Puniceicoccus vermicola: one gene and its partner. The protein of the gene in region 1 interacts with the protein of each later gene in a pairwise test. Links are inferred from orthologs where the notes say so. Each region holds a gene or a part of one and is shown on either strand. Other genes may lie near its edges.

Region 1 (3,305 bases):
CCGATGCGCTCCGGGAGAAGGTGCCCGTCCAGCGCATCGAAGAACTCCGAGAGATTCATAATCTCGAGCCTTCCGAGCAAGAATCTCCAGAAAAAGTATGGCAGTGGATCCCCGCCCTAGCCGGACTCCCGATCGAAGAGGATCAGCCGACCCACTCCCGGTTCGCCTTCGCGACCTGGAGTACCTTCTTCCTCATCTTGATTGCCAGCCTCTATGCGTTCGCCCATCCCAACTCATTCCAAGAGTCGGGTCTGATCCCTGCCGAATGGTCACGAGGAGGAGGAATTACCCTAATTAGTTCCTTTTTCCTCCACGCGGGAATCTTTCACCTCATCATCAACCTCTATTTCCTCACTACCTTTGGCGACAACGTCGAGCACCTCCTCGGCCCTGCCCGCTTCGTGATCCTGCTACTCCTCGCGACACTCTTCGGTGACATTACCCACATCCTCATCAATCCGGAATCCACTGTGCCCTGCATCGGGGCCAGTGGAGGAATCTCCGGCATCATCGCCTTCTACGGACTCAGCTTTCCCCATGCCCGAATTTCTCTCCTCGTTCGCCGAAGCCGTTGGTTCGGCATTTTCCAGGAAAATTCATTCTTAAAGGTCCGAGCCATCTGGCTCTTCGGGATCTGGATCCTTATGCAATTTTTCTATGCCTACCTACAGTTTCACGGGAACACGAATATATCGGGAGCCGGCCACCTCGGCGGAGCGATAGCTGGAGTTATCCTCTGGTGGGTCTTCCCCAAAGAGATGACCCCAAGAAATGCGCAATCCCCCCTGGAGTCCCTCCGTCGCAAGAAGCACCAATAGAGACGCACTCTCGCACAGGTTACGCCCCGTTCAGTCTTGACCCATTCCCGCCTTCCTGAGACGTTTCAATCGAAACGCTACTGTTTCGAGAATCACCATATTACAATAGGTTATGACCACCATTACCGACATTCGCGCACGCGAAATTATCGATTCCCGCGGGAATCCTACCGTTGAAGTAGACGTCGAGCTTGAGTCCGGTGTCGTTGGCCGCGCTGCTGTACCTTCGGGTGCTAGCACCGGTGAAAACGAAGCCCTCGAGCTTCGTGACGGCGCACTCTCCTCCAAGGATTTCCCGAAAGGCTTCAGCCCGAAAAAACGCTACGGCGGCAAGGGAGTGACCAAAGCGGTCGATAACGTCCACGAAATTATCGCTCCTGAGCTTTTTGGACAGGACGCCTGCGACCAGGTTGGCATCGACAAGATGATGCTCGACCTCGACGGGACGGCCACCAAGAGCAAGCTCGGCGCCAACGCCATCCTCGGGGTCTCCCTCGCAGTGGCCAAGGCCGCAGCCGAAACTCTCGGAGTTCCTCTTTATAAGTACATCGGCGGACCGAACGCCAAGGTTCTTCCCGTTCCGATGATGAACATCATGAACGGCGGATCTCACTCCGACGCTCCGATCGACATCCAGGAATTCATGATCATGCCGAAGGGTGCGGAAACTTTCCGCGAAGCCTTGCGCATGGGTTGCGAAATCTTCCACGAACTGAAGACGGTCCTCAAGGCTCAAGGCCTCAGCACCGGAATCGGAGACGAAGGCGGATTCGCACCGAAGCTTGCTTCCAACGAAGCCGCTCTTGAAGCGATTGCTGCGGCCGTAAAGGGCGCTGGCTACAAGCTCGGCAAAGAAGTCTTCATCGCCCTCGACGTCGCCTCTTCGGAATTCTACGACGCCAAGAAGAAGAAGTATGTCTTCGGCAAGAGCGACGGGTCCAAGAAGAACGCCAAGGAAATGGTCGCCTTCTACCAAGACCTCCAGAAACGCTACCCCATCCTCTCCATTGAGGACGGTTGCGACGAAAACGACTGGAGTGGTTGGAAGACTCTCACCGACGAACTCGGCGCCACGACTCAGCTCGTCGGAGACGATCTCTTCGTAACCAACACCAAGTTCCTCAAGAAGGGCATCGATCTCGGCGTCGCCAACTCGATTCTCGTGAAGGTGAACCAAATCGGTTCCCTGACCGAAACCCTCGACGCGATTGAAATGGCCCGCGAAGCTGGCTACACGTCTGTCATCTCTCACCGTTCCGGTGAAACCGAAGACACCACGATTGCTGACATCGCCGTGGCCACCAACGCCGGACAGATCAAGACCGGTTCTCTCTGCCGGACAGACCGGGTTGCCAAATACAACCAGCTCCTCCGCATCGAAGAAGAACTCGGCTCCCACGCGATCTACGGCGGCAAGCTGTAATCGCCACGATCGATTCTTACACTTTCAGGCGGCTCTCTTCGGAGAGCCGCCTTTTTTTTGGTTACATACCGGGAGCAAGTCGCCCTCCGTTCGGCGCAGGACTTTCCCGGCATGAGCCTGTCGAATGCAGTCGCGCGATTTCTCCGGCCAGAGGCGCATTGGCACTCCCACCTCAACGAACTTTTGCCCTTCCTCAATCGTAGAGGCACGGTGATAACCGTTTCTAAGGGTTCGCAGATGACTCCCAGAGACTTCACACCCCCCAACGAAATGGCTCTCGCCATTCCGCTCCCACTTCAAAGAGAGGTGCCAATGCCCCACCTCTTTCGGCCCGAGGCCGAGGTGCAGCTGAAGCTGCGGACTGACTAAGCGTTCCACAGGATTCCAACCAGTGCCACGAATCTAGAGCTGGACGTGTCCTGCGAAGCATGGAAGCTCTCGCTACTTTGGGCGGCCACCATTCGCGCACGACTTTCCCGGCATGAGCCTGTCGAATGCTGTCGTGCGATTTCTCCGGCCAGAAAAGAGACAAATATCCGTAATCTACACCGCGCCGCGCGAAACTCTCGGAACACAATTCAATCCAATCCCGCTCACCCGAATGACTGAAGTCAATCGGGAACACTGGGGCGCAGCTACTGCTTCCGATACCACTTCCCTTTTGCATCCTGAAGCCACACCCCAGGAGCGGAGGTCTTGGCCAATTGCGCAGCCCTCTGCTTTTGCACCTTATCCACGGGCTGGCCCGTCTGCTTGGCGATCTCTTGGTAAACGGTCATCCGGTCCTTATTCTCGGCCTTGACCATCTTATCCTCCTCAGTCGAGATCGACCCACGAACTGAAAGAAGTCCATCATTGGTCACCCCAAGAAGGCCTTGCTCCTTCAGGCTGTCAATTGTCGGGAGGCGCTCCTCCATTCGCTCCCGAATTTGGTCGAGATCGGCCGCCTGTAGCGAGGGAACAGCTACCAAGAGCGCGAAAAGAAATAGAGAGATACTAGGAATGAGGGTCTTCGATTTCATAAATGGATACGATTTAGGAAGAAGAATCTTCGGTGATCACAG
Region 2 (3,263 bases), on another replicon or contig:
TTTTTGAGAACCTTTATCGGAAAGTGCCCGGTTGTGTCTTGTTTGAACCTTCAGAAGCGTTGACACATTGAGATGCTGGCCTTTTAGTTTTTTCAGGATTCAAGACAAAGTTAATAACGCGGGCGTATGGCTTCCTGTGCGTAATGCGTATCACGCCAGCCCAAGAAAGCGTTTTTTAAACACGCGCCTTTGAGGCGCGTGTTTTTTTTATCGCTTTAGGGTTGCCCGATAGGGATCAACCCGTTTTTCTTCTCCGTTTTCCCAAGATTCATCATGTCTAGAATTTGCGCAATCACAGGTCGTCGTCCCATTCGGGGAGGTAAAATCACTCGCAAGGGTCAATCCAAGAAGAGCGGAGGGATCGGCACGCACGTCGTGAAGAATTCCAAACGCACCTTCCGACCCAACCTGCAACGGGTTCGCGTTCGCATGCCCAACGGGCAAGTGAAGCGGATTTGGGTGTCGGCTAAAGCCCTGAAAGCGGGCAAGGTCGTTAAGGCCTAAGACCTCGAACGGTTTTCCTTTCCCTAGTTCCCGGTGTCGGTCACGAACAACACGTTCTCGGTCGAAACAGGGGGGAGAGGATTGTATGAAATCACCGACCGCGTTCAATCAGCGGTCTCAAGCGCGGGTGCCTCAGAGGCGCTGGCGCTTGTTTTTTGCCGTCATACCAGCTGCAGCTTGGTCTTGATGGAGAATGCGGATCCGACTGCGCAGGCGGATTTGGAGCGGTATATGGATGAGATGGTCCCCGATGGCACGGGCTACGAGCATACTCTCGAGGGGCCGGATGATATGCCGAGCCACATTAAAATGGTCCTGACCCGTTCCTCGGAATCCATTCCGGTGATCAATGGTCGGCTCGCTCTCGGAACCTGGCAGGGAATCTTCCTCTGGGAACACCGTGACCGCCCACATCGGCGGTCGTTGGTGGTTTCCATCTCCCAGTAGAGAAGGACACTGTCGTTGCCGGCACGGGCCCGGAACAGCCTCCTCTCTGGCCTCTCCAACCGCATGGCTTATGGAAATGTGGGTTCAGCACATTTCTGAGAAAATTTGAGCGAGGGTTCGGAGGTTTTGATCCCTTCACTGTGGGTGGGTTGCTTTAGCGCCCACCTAGGCGGCTGGCGGGCCACGTCTTGTTCATGGCCTTCACGGCTACCGGCTCGATCATTCCTGGTGATCCTAGCGAATCGAGTAACTGATTCTAAGGGCGGCTTTTTGGGGGCCTCGATGTTACTCTTCGATTCCCTGGCGGAATTTCTCGAGATTGTCCGCTTTGAAGAAGGCGGTTCCGCAGACAAAGGTATCGGCCCCGGCTTGACGGCATTGGGGGCCGGTTTCGGCGTCGACGCCTCCATCGACTTCGATGCGGAAGGGGAGATCTTTCTCCCGGCGAATCTGGTCGGCGGCTTGGATTTTCTCCAAGACCTCGGTGCGGAAAGACTGTCCTCCGAATCCCGGTTGGACGGTCATGAGGAGGAGGAGATCGATTTCCTCGAGAAAAGGGAGAGCTCGTTCGAGAGGAGTGCCCGGGTTGAGGGCGAGCCCGGCTTTGAGGCCTTTGTCGCGAATGGCGTGTAGGGTCTCGCGAATGGGGTAGAAGGGTTCGACGTGGATCGTAATTTGGTCAGAGGACTTGGCAAAGGCATCGATCATGAGATCGGGGCGGGCCAGCATCAGGTGGGTGTCGAAGAAAAGGTCCGGCGCAATGGGTCGCAGGTCGTCGATGGTTTTGGGGCCGAAACTCAGGTTGGGAACGAAGTGGCCATCCATGATGTCCAGGTGCAGCCATTCGATTGGTAGCTTTAAGATCTTCTCCAAGCCGTCACGAAGATTGGCGTGATTCCCCGCGAGCATCGACGGGGCGAGCTTCGGGGGGAATGGCGAAGAAGTGGAGGATGGATCGGTCATGGCTGGATGAATGGTTAGTCTAATTTTTTCGGATCGACGACAATGGGTCCAAGAAATTCGGCACTGAACTCATCTTCGAGGAATTTGCGGAGTTCGGGCGGAGTTTTGGCGATGAGAGCCTCCAATTCGTTGACGGAGACCGGGAGGTCGGAGGCCTCTGCCACGGCCGCTTCGAGGTCGATGTGTTCCCCATCTTCCCATTGCTTGGGCTTCCGAGCCTTCTTGGGCTTGGGAGGTTCGTAGTCGGGGGGAGGTTCGTTGGAATCCTCTTCATCCGAACCATAGATGGCGTGGGGAGAGTAGTCCGTGGTATCCTCGAGATTTCCGGAATCTACCTCCTCGTCGTCCGATTTTTCGGGCTCTGGAGGTTTCTCTGAGGGGGGAGGAGAGGCCGTTGCGGCCTCTTTTACGGGTTCACGGCCCGGGGGGACTCGCTCAATTTTTTTTTTGACCCGCAGGTTCAGTTCCAACGAGGTCGCTGATTTGGCGAATCACAGTATCGATGGGTCGAGTGCGGGCGTGGTCGACGGCGCGAAGGAGCGTAACCTCAAAATTGACGCGTTCAGAGAGGCCCTTTTGCACGGCCCGTTCCCCCGCCTTGAGGGCGTCGAGGATGCGCAGAAGAGGTTCGATCTCGAGAACCGGGCCCAGCTTGTTGCTCGATCCCCCCGAACGAATGGCTTCCAGCAGGGCTTCCCGGATGAGTCCGGAAAGATCGGTAAGGATCCGGGAAAGGTCCTTCCCTTCGCGGCTGAAGCGGTCGGCACAGGAAACCAGGCCTTCGTAGTCGCTCTCGGCGAGGGAGCGTCCGAGTTTGGCCAAGTCCGCTTCGCCGGCCATCCCGAAGACGGAGAGGACATCCCCTTCGCTGATTTCGGTGCCGCAGAAGGAAATCAATTGATCGAGAATGGACTGTGCATCGCGCATTCCACCGTTGGCCAGCTTGGCGATGGCCCGCAGGGCGGAGTCCTCGACCTTAATTTCCTCAGCTTTGGAGATCTCCCCGAGGCGACGGACGATTTCTGCATCGTCGATCGGGCGAAATTCGAGGCGTTGGCAGCGGGAGACGATGGTCGGGAGCACTTTATTGCTCTCAGTCGTCGCAAAAATGAATTTAACGTGAGGGGGAGGTTCTTCGAGAGTCTTGAGGAGAGCGTTGAAAGCCGCCTGCGAGAGCATGTGCACCTCGTCGATGATGTAGATCTTGAAGGGGCACTGGGATGGGCGGTATTGGCAATCCTCGCGGAGGTCGCGAACCTGCTCGACGGAGTTGTTGGAGGCACCATCGATCTCGATGACATCCATGCAACTGCCCCCCATTATTGCCTGAACCAAGTCGGAATCGGCAT

What was found.
Region 2: the proteins of eno (region 1) and rpe interact in binary tests that used the Escherichia coli proteins (3 or more experiments, as listed by UniProt). The link is inferred for Puniceicoccus vermicola from one-to-one orthologs.

Annotation. Positions count from the first base shown.
Region 1 is NZ_JACHVA010000143.1:87,116-90,420, forward strand. The notes cover bases 103-3,085. They hold eno (phosphopyruvate hydratase), read left to right. Parts: upstream 103-930; coding sequence 931-2,241; downstream 2,242-3,085. Other genes in these bases: H5P30_RS21515 (rhomboid family intramembrane serine protease), read left to right, coding at 103-818; H5P30_RS21525 (YdbL family probable chaperone protein), read right to left, coding at 2,877-3,085. Also shown: more of H5P30_RS21515, read left to right, coding at 1-102; more of H5P30_RS21525, read right to left, coding at 3,086-3,263; H5P30_RS21530 (hypothetical protein), read right to left, coding at 3,277-3,305. UniProt on the Escherichia coli protein: Catalyzes the reversible conversion of 2-phosphoglycerate (2-PG) into phosphoenolpyruvate (PEP). It is essential for the degradation of carbohydrates via glycolysis.
Region 2 is NZ_JACHVA010000028.1:9,483-12,745, reverse strand. Bases 76-3,016 are described here. They hold rpe (ribulose-phosphate 3-epimerase), read right to left. Parts: upstream 1,915-3,016; coding sequence 1,237-1,914; downstream 76-1,236. Other genes in these bases: dnaX (DNA polymerase III subunit gamma/tau), read right to left, coding at 2,350-3,016; H5P30_RS02260 (hypothetical protein), read right to left, coding at 1,929-2,384; H5P30_RS02270 (secondary thiamine-phosphate synthase enzyme YjbQ), read left to right, coding at 538-951; rpmB (50S ribosomal protein L28), read left to right, coding at 274-504. In the rest of the region: more of dnaX, read right to left, coding at 3,017-3,263. UniProt on the Escherichia coli protein: Catalyzes the reversible epimerization of D-ribulose 5-phosphate to D-xylulose 5-phosphate.